Regions from separate parts of the Collinsella sp. AF31-11 genome, predicted to be linked through region 1. Evidence: riboswitches for the same ligand, from Rfam matches in the RefSeq annotation. Region 1 holds a riboswitch; the other holds the start of a gene.
What was found. A riboswitch is a leader RNA that binds a small molecule or an ion and turns the genes downstream of it on or off. The one in region 1 is predicted to bind thiamine pyrophosphate.
Positions count from the first base shown of each region.

Region 2: linked by a shared signal. The riboswitch ahead of thiM (hydroxyethylthiazole kinase) and the one ahead of thiC (phosphomethylpyrimidine synthase ThiC) in region 1 are both predicted to bind thiamine pyrophosphate.

Region 1 covers NZ_QRQS01000014.1:11,565-17,040, forward strand. The annotation lists gene DWZ22_RS08970 (aminopeptidase) at 1-1,135, shown strand, start outside; gene DWZ22_RS08975 (YaaA family protein) at 1,239-2,048, shown strand; gene DWZ22_RS08980 (hypothetical protein) at 2,088-2,609, opposite strand; TPP riboswitch at 2,672-2,788, shown strand; gene thiC (phosphomethylpyrimidine synthase ThiC) at 2,780-4,114, shown strand; gene thiD (bifunctional hydroxymethylpyrimidine kinase/phosphomethylpyrimidine kinase) at 4,297-5,127, shown strand; gene DWZ22_RS08995 (pentapeptide repeat-containing protein) at 5,189-5,476, opposite strand, start outside.
Region 2 covers NZ_QRQS01000003.1:85,473-90,948, reverse strand. The annotation lists gene DWZ22_RS02425 (patatin family protein) at 1-555, shown strand, start outside; gene DWZ22_RS02420 (thiamine phosphate synthase) at 656-1,351, opposite strand; gene DWZ22_RS02415 (thiamine-binding protein) at 1,348-1,689, opposite strand; gene thiM (hydroxyethylthiazole kinase) at 1,693-2,532, opposite strand; TPP riboswitch at 2,584-2,694, opposite strand; gene DWZ22_RS02405 (HAD-IIB family hydrolase) at 2,756-3,664, shown strand; gene DWZ22_RS02400 (LysR family transcriptional regulator) at 3,675-4,571, shown strand; gene DWZ22_RS02395 (5-methyltetrahydropteroyltriglutamate--homocysteine S-methyltransferase) at 4,728-5,476, shown strand, end outside.

The DNA of each region.
Region 1 (5,476 bases):
GCTCGAGCAGGGCTTTAACATCCTGGGCGCCCACGTGGACTCGCCGCGCCTGGACCTTAAGCAGAATCCCGCCTTCGAGGCCGGCGACATGGCCTACCTCGACACGCACTACTACGGCGGCGTCAAGAGCTACCACTGGGTGGCCTCCCCGCTCGCGCTTGTGGGCGTCATCTGCAAAAAGGACGGCACCACCGTCGACATCAACATCGGCGACAAGGCAGACGACCCGGTCTTTACCATCTCCGACCTGCTGATCCACCTCTCGAGCGAACAGATGTCCAAGCCGGCCAAGGACGCCGTCGACGCCGAGATCCTCGACGTGATCGTGGGCGGCCGCCCCGTCAAGTTTGACGAGGACGACAAGGACGCCCCCAAGGAGCCCGTCAAGCAGATGTTCCTGGATATCCTCAAGGAACAGTACGACGTCGAGGAGGAGGACTTCCTCTCCGCCGAGATCGAGGTCGTGCCCGCCGGCCCCGCCCGCGACATGGGCCTCGACCGCTCCATGATTTTGGGCTATGGCCACGACGACCGCGTCTGCGCCTACCCCTCCATGCTCGCCCAGATCAACGTGGCAGACGTCGAGCGCACGAGCATCACGCTCATCGTCGACAAGGAGGAGATCGGCTCCGTGGGCGCCACCGGCATGACGAGCCGCTTCTTCGAGAACACCGTCGCCGAGATCATGACGCTCGGGGGCGAGAGCAGCCCGCTGGCCCTGCGCCGCGCACTCGCCCGCAGCCGCATGCTCTCCTCTGACGTGTCTGCCGGCTTTGACCCGGGCTACGCCGGCAAGTTCGAGACCAAGAACGCCGCCTTTATGGGTCGCGGCCTGTGCTTTAACAAGTACACGGGCAGCCGCGGCAAGGGCGGCTCCAACGATGCCGACGCCGAGTATGTGGCCCTCGTCCGCGACATCATGGACGAGGCCGGCGTGGACTTCCAGACCTGCGAGCTCGGCCGCGTCAACGCGGGCGGCGGCGGCACCATCGCCTACATCATGGCCGAGTATGGCATGAACGTCATCGACTCCGGCGTTGCCGTCCTGTCCATGCACGCCCTGTGGGAGGTCGCCAACAAGGCCGATATCTACGAGGCCTATCGCGGCTACAAGGCCTTCATCGAGCGCGCCTAACCAGCCCTTCATCAGTTGCGGTGAAATACGGACTAAACTGGCCCATAAACGGCCCAAACAGACTGTATTCCACCGCAACTTCCTTTTTGGCAGAGGAGAGTCCATGCTACAGGTCATCATTTCGCCCGCCAAGCAAATGCGCGCGGCCCAAGATGCTTTTGAAGTCCAGGGCATTCCACCCTTTGCGCACGAGACGGCTCGCCTCCACTGCGCACTGCTAGATATCGAGCGGAATGAAGGCAGCGGCGGCCTGCAAGCGCTATGGAACGTGAGTGACAAACTGCTGGGGCCTTGCCTCAACACCCTGCATGAGTTCGGGCCCATCCTGAAAAACGGCGATCTCGACAATCCCGAACTCGCCCGTCACCTCTCCCCTGCCGTCATGTCCTATCACGGCATTCAATACCAGAGTATGGCGCCCGAGGTGATGGATTCCGCGCAGCTCGCATGGCTACAAGACCATCTATGGATCCTCTCCGGCCTCTACGGGTGCGTTCGTCCCTTTCATGCCGTCGAACCGTATCGGCTGGAGATGGGCGCGAAGCTCGCCGTTGACGATGCCCGAGACCTCTACGCGTTTTGGAGCGACAAGCTCGCGCGGGCTATCGCCCCGGCGGACTCAAACACCACGATCGTCAACCTCGCCAGCGTAGAGTATGCCAAAGCCGTTCTGCCCCACCTCGCGGGCGACGCCACGGCCGTCACATGCCTCTTTGGCGAGGGTATCCGCAACGGGAAGCCCATCCAACGGTCGACCGCCAGCAAAAAGGCGCGCGGCTCCATGGTTCGGTGGATGGCAGAAAACAAGCTCGAGGATATAAGCGGGCTCACCGCGTTCGACGTTGGTTATCGTCACTTTCCCGAGCTTTCAAATAAAAACACTTTGGTCTTCCTGAACGAACAGGCCTTGTAGGACCACCGCTACTTTGAATGTGCTACCTAGGCACGGCGTCTATTCCGCCAAGCCGTCGGCTTTGGCAATTTCATTTGTCGAGCCGTCCTGATAGGTAATCTTGACGTGCTCCACCTCGGACACTTTGACGCCCGACGGGGGCTCCAGGCGCCATTCCGTCAGCGCGATATCCATCGTCGTGGGAACGTCTCCTTGATTTTTGAGCTTCACCGTCAGCGTTTTGAGCGCCGCATCAAACGTCACGCGTTCGATTTCTTCACCTGGAATGGACCCACCACTCAGCTGCAACTGCACAAACTCATCGCGCGGGTACCAATAATCGCCCGGAACGGCGAGCGTATTGGCATTACCGCCAGTACTCCTCACCGTCATAATCGGTAGGCTATCATCAGCCTCGCACTCCCATGCAGCGCCGCCGCGACCACCAAACGTCCAGATACAAAAGGCAATCACCAGCACGGCAAGCACCGCAAAACCAATCGCGACAAGGCCATGGTGCGCACGGCTTTCCTCGGCCGATACATCCCATTGCGTCTCTCGATATAGATGCTTGTCTTCCATGTTCGCCTCCCCGCAAGCACGCTCGTTGGCCCAATCGTACCCATTCAGGCTATACTTGAGCCCATGACATAACGGGGAGCTTGCAGGACAAGACGGCAGGCTGAGATTGGGCGCGCCCGCCCTGACCCGCAAACCTGATATGGGTAATGCCAACGAAGGGAGCCGTGCCAATGAGCACACAGACCGAGCCCAAGCTCGTCACGCAAATCGACTTCGCCCGCGCCGGGCAAATCACGCCGCAGATGAAAGAAGTCGCCGAGCGCGAGCATCGCGACCCCGAGTACATCCGCGAGCGCGTGGCCGACGGCCGCATCGCCATCCCCGCCAACATCGTGCATATCAAAAAAGGCATGCGTGCCTTTGGCGTCGGTGAGGGCCTGTCCACCAAGGTCAACGTCAACCTGGGCATCTCGGGCGATAAGGCCGATGCCGCCGAGGAGTGGAAGAAGGTCAAGATCGCCGAGGACTTTGGCGCCGACGCCATCATGGACCTCTCCAACTCGGGCAAGACGCGCCAGTTCCGCCAGCAGCTCATCGACGAGACACCGCTCATGGTGGGCACGGTGCCGATGTACGATGCCATCGGCTACATGGAAAAGCCGCTGGTCAAGCTGACCAAGGACGATCTGCTCGAGGTCGTGCGCGCGCATGCCGAGGACGGCGTGGACTTTATGACCATCCACTGCGGCATCAACAAGTCGGTCATCAAGACCTTTAAGGAGACTGGCCGCCTCATGAACATCGTCAGCCGCGGCGGCTCGCTGCTGTTTGGTTGGATGGAGGTCACCGGTAACGAGAACCCCTTCTACGAGTTCTACGACGAGGTGCTCGAGATCTGCCACGAATACGACGTGACGATCTCGCTCGGCGACTCCTGCCGCCCGGGCTGTCTCTACGACTCCAACGACGCAACCGAGACCGCCGAGATGATCGAGCTGGGCAAGCTGTGCAAGCGCGCCTGGGCCGCCGGCGTCCAGGTCATGGTCGAGGGCCCGGGCCACATGGCGCTCGATGAGATCGCTGCCAACATGAAGCTGCAGAAGCGCCTGTGCCACAACGCCCCGTTCTATGTGCTGGGGCCGCTGGTGACCGATATCGGCGTGGGCTACGACCACATCACCGCCGCCATTGGTGGCGCCATCTCCGCGAGCTCGGGTGCCGACTTTTTGTGCTACGTGACGCCGGCCGAGCACCTGTGCCTGCCCAACGCTCAGGATGTGCTCGATGGCCTCATGGCCACCAAGATTGCCGCACACGCCGCCGACATCGCCAAGAAGGTACCGCACGCCCGTGACATGGACGACAGGATGGGTCAGGCACGCCGCAAGCTCGACTGGGACGCCATGTGGAAGTGCGCCCTCGACCCGGTCACCGGCAAGAAGCGCTACGAGGAATCCCCCGCCGCCACCGAGGGCACCTGCACCATGTGCGGCAAGATGTGCGCCGTTCGCACTGTCAACAAGGTGTTCGAGGGCACGACAATCGATCTCGGCATGGAGGACTAACCCTGTCGCCGCGGCCGCTTCTGGCGGCGAGCTGGTACCTGTCAATTGTTGACGTGTGAACATTTGCTTACATTTGCGTAAAGATTGCATCGCCCGCCCGGGTTCGACATAGAGTCGGCCCGGGCATCTTTATAATGCTGGCTTAAAGACCCATTTGATTCCGACCGAACAAGGGAGCGAACATGGATCGCAGCAAGGTACCTGCCGTCCTGTCCATCGCAGGATCCGATTCCAGCGGTGGCGCCGGCATTCAAGCCGACATCAAGACCATTACGGCGCACCGTCTGTATGCCGAGACGGCCATAACCGCCATCACGGCGCAAAACACCCTGGGCATCACCGCCGTGCAGAATATCTCGCCAGATATCGTCGCCGCGCAGATCGACGCCGTCTTTGACGACATCCGCCCGAGCGCCGTCAAGATCGGCATGGTTTCTTCTGTCGAGATTATCGAAGTCATCGCCGACCGCTTGAGCTCCTGGAACGCAACGAACGTGGTCGTGGACCCCGTCATGGTAGCCACCTCGGGCGCTCGCCTCATTGCCGAGGATGCGGCCGAGGCGCTCACGCGTCGCCTGTTCCCGTTGGCGACCGTCATCACGCCCAATATCCCCGAGGCCATGGCACTGCTCGACTACGAGGTCGATTCCGAGCGCACGCAGCAAAATGCCGCCATGCTCCTCACCCGCCGCTTTGGATGCGCGTCTTTGGTTAAAGGCGGACATCTTGTCAACGAGGCCAACGACGTGCTGGCGGAGCCCGCGCCGCTCGATGACGAGGGCAACCACCTGGGCGATCCGCTCACCACGTGGTTCCGTCACAAGCGCATCGAGACCGGCAACACGCATGGCACCGGCTGCACGCTCTCGTCCGCCATCGCCTGCGCGCTGGCACAGGGCATGGATCTTGCCGACGCCGTCAACGCCGGCAAGGCCTACCTAACGGGCGCCCTCGCCGCTGGCTTTGACATGGGCAAAGGTTCCGGCCCCGTCAACCATATGTGGAATTACTAGCCCTGCAGCAAAACCACCACAAAGGGGACAGGCACCTTTGTGGTGGTTTTTCTTTTAACACTTAATCGTCTGCGAGTTGGATGCCGAGCAAGCCCGAAAGTGCGAGCGCTTGTTCGGCATTGACTGTCAGGCCACGCAACTCACGGTAGTCACCCGAAACAACGGGAGCCTCAAACGTGCAGCGCGATACATCAACACCACATAGCGGTGTCTTGAACACATCAACTCGCGTCAGGTCGCAGCTATCCAGGCGCAGCTGCCCCAACTTGGCCCCCTGGAGCGCCGCCTCGGTCAGGCGCACATCGCACGCCGTGATGGGGCCAATGCGTCCCTCCGAAAGGTTCGCGTA
Region 2 (5,476 bases), on a different contig from region 1:
CTGGAGGCATATCGCGCCTGCCCCATGCGGTTTACGTGCGTATGTACCGATCTTAAGACGGGGCAGGCCGTCTACCATGACCTGCCCTATGGCGACGAGCGCGATATTGAGTGGATCCGGGCGTCGTCGGCGATTCCCGTAGCGACGCGTCCTGTTGCCATCGAGGGTCGTAAGTACTTGGATGGCGGTGTTGCCGATTCCATTCCCAGCACTTGGCTGTTTGAGCAGGGTTATGACCGCAACGTGGTGGTGCTGACGCAGCCGGCGGGCTTTGTAAAGCAACCCAATAGCGTGATGCCCATGCTGCGTCGCGTGTATCGTCACTATCCGGAGTTTGTCGCGGCTCTTGAGCATCGGCACGAGGTCTACAATGCCACGCTCGATGACCTGGCGCGCCGCGAAGCCGCTGGCGAGATCTTTGTGGTGCGGCCGAGCGAATCGGTGAAGGTGCCGTCGCTGTGCCGCGAGCCCGATGAGCTCGAGCGCATCTATCAGATCGGCCGTCGCGATGCGGAGGCGACGCTGCCGGCGCTGGAAGCGTATCTGGCGGGGTAGGGGCCACGGCGGAAAGCGCATCCCAAAATGGACGTCCAAACTGGGATGCGCTTTCCGCTATTGAAGATATGGGGCTGCGGAGCAGCTGCTTGGCATGGGCCTATGCCTGCTGCCAGGTATCGACGAGCTCCTTGGCTGCGGCGTAGGGGTCGTCGGCACTGCAGACGGCGCTCACCACAAAGAAGCCGTCGACGCCGGTGGTCTTGAGCTGCGGAAGATCGGCCGTTTTGACGCCGCCGCCCACCACGATGGGCACGGGGCTTGCCGCATGGAGGGCAGCCAGGTCCTCAAAGCTCTTGGTGATGATGGAGCCGTCGGCAGCACGTCCGCAGTCGCGCTTGGTCTCGGTCTCGTGGAGCGGGCCTACGCCCAGGTAATCGACCAGGCTCATGTCGGCGGTCTTGACGTACTCGAGCATCTCCTCGCAGCGGGCCGAAAGGCCCACGATGGCATCTGGGCCCAAAAGTTTGCGGCAGACCTCGACGGGGATGTCGCTCTGGCCAACATGCACGCCGTCGACAGCGATGCCCTGCTCGCGTGCGGCGAGTACGCAGTCAAGACGGTCATCGATCAGCAGAGCGACCTGTCCGGTTTTGCCGGCCTGAGCGATGGCCTGTGCGGCATCGCCCGTCAGTGCGATGATCTCGCGGGCACTTGCCACCTTGGAGCGCACCTGGATGCAGGTAAAGCCGGCATCGAGCGCCTGGGTCACCACATCGCTCACGGGGCGTCCGAGGGTGTTTTCGGGGCCGAGTACCAGGTAGGCCGAGATATCAAGGTTGTCGCGGATGCTCATCGTGCTTCCTCCTGCTTTTTGATCTGCGCTTCCATGCGCTCGAGTTTGCCGGTCATGGTGTCGGTAAATCCGGGTCGAATATCGGCTTTGAGCACGACTTCGGTGCGGATGCCCTTGCTCGCCAACACGAAGGTCGCGTCGCGCACGACCTGCATGACCTCGTCCCAGTCGCCCTCGATCTCGGTGAACATCGAGGTGGTGCGGTTGGGAAGGCCGCTCTCGCGAATGACGTGTACGACCTCGGCGACTTCGGCAGATAGCTCGTCGCCGGTGCCGCACGGGGCGATGGCCACAGCGACGAGTGTGTTCATGCCGGCATTGGTTGCGGGCTTGGACATGGCTTATGCCTCCTCGAGCTCGAGTTGGTTATCGGCAATGTCCTGGGCGGTTGCGAGGTAGAGCTCGTCGATAAAGGCGACCTTAAAGCTTGCCGGGGCATCGGCGACGGCGGCGGCACGCGTGCCGGCAACGTTGTAGACGGCGGTGCCGCAGATGGCCGCCGTAAACGGGTCGGTGGCGCAGGCGTACACGGCCAGCACGCCGCCCTGCGAACAGCCGCAGCCGGTGATCTTGGACATGAGTGGGCTGCCGCCGTGGGACTTGGCAACGGTCGTGCCGTCGGTAATCAGGTCGACTTCGCCCGAGACCACTACGGCGCCGCCGGTGTAGCGGGCGAGCGCCACGGCGGCATCACGGGCGGCGTCTACCGTGTCGGTGGTATCGACGCCACGCACGCGGCTCAGATCGGCCGCTTCGCCCTCAAGGCCCCACAGACCGGCGAGCGCGATAATCTCGGAGGCATTGCCGCGCACGATGGCGGGCTTGTACTGCTTGAGTTCGTTTACCAGTTGGGTGCGCAGGCTGCCGATGCCCAGGCCCACCGGATCGAGCACCCAGGGCTTGCCGGCGTCATGTGCCGCCTTGGCCGCGCGGGGAATCGTCTGCTCGTAGATGGGGAAGAGCGTGCCCATGTTCAGATAGATGGCGCCGCCGCCGGCAACGAGTGCCTCGCCCTCGTCGGGCAGATAGACCATGGCGGCCGAACCGCCCACGGCGAGCTGCGCGTTGGCGACAAAGTCAATCGTTACCGTGTTGGTGATGGAGCCGGCCATGGGATTGGTGGCACGAATCTCCTCCACGGCCTTGACCACGTTTTGCTTAAGCTGTTCCGAATCGATCACTGCACATGCCTCCTTGGCATAGAAAAGGGGCGCTGTGCATAGACAGCGCCCCTAAAAAGGCGGCATGCTCCCTACGCCAGCATTAACTGACAGGTTCAAAGGATTGGGCCCCATGCCCTCTCAGCCTTGTGGTTTGCACCGCCGGCACTCCCGCATCGAATCTGTTGTTCCCTATACTAGCGCATCGGTACAATGGTTAGGATGAAAACGACTGGGGGACCTTATGATCAAACTCGTGCTGACCGATATGGACGATACGCTGATTCCGGCCGGGCATGACGGCGCCAGCGACTATGCCATCGAGGGCATTCATGCCATGCAGACGGCGGGTCTGCACTTTGGTCCGGTTTCGGGTCGCCAACCGTCTGCGATGGGCTGGATGTTTAAAAATCATTCCGAGTGTTTTTCGACCGGTGCATTCTGCAACGGCCAGGTCATGTTTGTCGATGGCGAAGTGGTCGCCTCGCGTGCGACCGATAACGATGCGCTTATGCGCTTGGCCGCCTATCTGGAAGAAGAAACCGACGATACCTATCTGAAGGTATACAGCTTGGGTGATGGCTTTTGGGATAACGATGCCTATTGCGTGACACGTGATGCCGAGCGTGTGCGCCGCGCTATGGAATCGGGCGGCAATGCGTGGCTCAAGGGCGAAGAGGCCCCGTGCCGCCCTGTCGTCGATGATGCGCCGGTGTTCAAGGCGAATATCTGGAGCGCCCGTTCGCGTGAGGAACTCGCGGAGCTACGCGAGCACGTTGCCGCCGAGGTGCCGGAGCTCTCGCTTGTGTTTCCCAACAACCGTGTGCGCCTGTTCGACATCCTTCCGGCTGGTTGGGACAAGGGCTGCGCTGCGCTGGAGCTGGCGCGCGCTTTGGGCCTAACGCCCGACGAGGTGGCCGTATTTGGCGATTCCGATAACGACCTGCCCATGATCGATGCCGTTCCCAACTCCGTTGCGGTCGCCAATGCCAACGAGGCCGTCACGGCTGCCGCACGCTGGCATATCGGCGCTGCGGCAGATGATGCGGTTGCCGCAGCGCTGCATCAGATTGCCGCCTGCGCCGCGACGGGTGAGATGCCGTCATTTATGCGTCAGATGAACGCGGCAGACTTCGGCATCGCGAACGTCTAGGGAGAAAGCCATGAAGCTTCAGCAGCTCAGGTACGTTGTAAAGGTTGCCGAATGTGGCAGCATCACCGAGGCCTCGCGTCGCCTCTATGTGTCGCAGCCTTCGATTACCGCGTCGATTCGCGATCTCGAAAACGAGATGGGCGTGCATATCTTTGAGCGCACCAACAAGGGCGTCATTGTGTCCGAGGAGGGCGAGACCTTCTTGGGCTATGCGCGCCAGGTGCTCGATCAGGCTGATCTGCTCGAGGGTAAGTACAAAGGAGCATCCGAGCAGGTGCCGCATTTTAGCGTGAGCTGCCAGCATTACTCCTTTGCCGTCAACGCGTTTGTCGATGTGATCCGTGAGTTCGATGCCGCGCGCTACGACTTTACCCTGCGCGAGGAGCAGACTCACGAGATTATCGAGGACGTCGCGCATATGAAAAGCGAACTGGGCATCCTATATCTGTCCGAGCACAACCGCGAGGTCATCGAGCGCATGCTGGCGGCCAACGAGCTCGTGTTCGAAGGGCTCTTCTGTGCCACGCCTCATATCTTCGTCTGTGCCGACCATCCGCTGGCGGACCGCTCCAGCGTGACGCTCGAGGATCTGGAAGACTACCCGTTCCTGTCCTACGAGCAGGGCAGCTACAACTCGTTTTACTATTCCGAGGAGCTGACCTCGACGTTTGAGCGTCGCAAGAATATCCGCGTGCGCGACCGCGCGACGTTGTTCAACCTGGTCATGGGTCTCAACGGCTACACGGTGTGTTCGGGCGTGATTAGCCACGAGCTCAACGGCCCCGGCATTATCTCGATTCCGCTCGACGTGGACGAGTACATGGAGATTGGCATTATCACGCGCAAGAACACGACGCTCACGCGCTACGGTCGGGCCTATATCGACGCGATTCGTCAGCATATCTAGGCTGCTGTGTTCCCCACGGTTCAAGTCCCTTTATGGCAGTCCAGAGTGACATAGGAAGCATCTATATCAAACTGTTATAAACGTATATTTTACGATGGCCATATGAACGCTCATACTCTGTCCCGGTAAAGCAACCAATGCAAAAGGGAGATATCTATGAGCACTTCGATTCAACCGAACGCACCGTTTCGCGCCGATATCGTCGGCAGCTTTCTTCGTCCGCAGGCCGTAAAGGACGCTCGTGCTGCCTATACGGCAGGCACGCTTGATGCCGAGGGGCTTAAGGCCGTCGAGGACGATGCCATCCGCGATTTGGTGGCAAGGCAAAAGGCCGCCGGCCTGCAGGTCATCACCGATGGCGAGTTTCGCCGCAGCTACTGGCACCTCGATTTTATGTGGGGGCTGAACGGCGTCGAGCGTCGCACCTCGCGTACAGGCTATATGTTCCACGATGAGGAGACTACCGCCGACACCGCCGTGGTAACCGGTCCCATTAGCGGCGAGAATCATCCGTTCGTCGAGCACTTCAAATTTGTCAAGGCGCTCGAGGGGGGTCAGGTCGCGCGACAGACCATTCCGGCGCCGATCCAGACGTTCTCCGAAGTCACGCTCGACCGCTGCGATGGCCAGCAGGAGAGCCTGCGCGCCGTCTACAAGACCGACGAAGATCTCGCCGATGCCATCGCCGCAGCATACCGCACCGTTATTGCCGACCTGTATGCCGCAGGCTGCCGCAACATTCAATTTGATGACTGCACCTGGGGCATCTATTGCGATGCCGACTTTGTGTCCAAGACCGGTATGAGCCCGGTTGACCTGCAAAAGGTGAGCGAGCTGGGCGTGGCGCTCAACAACGCCGCAATCGAGGGCAAGCCCGATGACCTTGTCATTAACACGCACGTGTG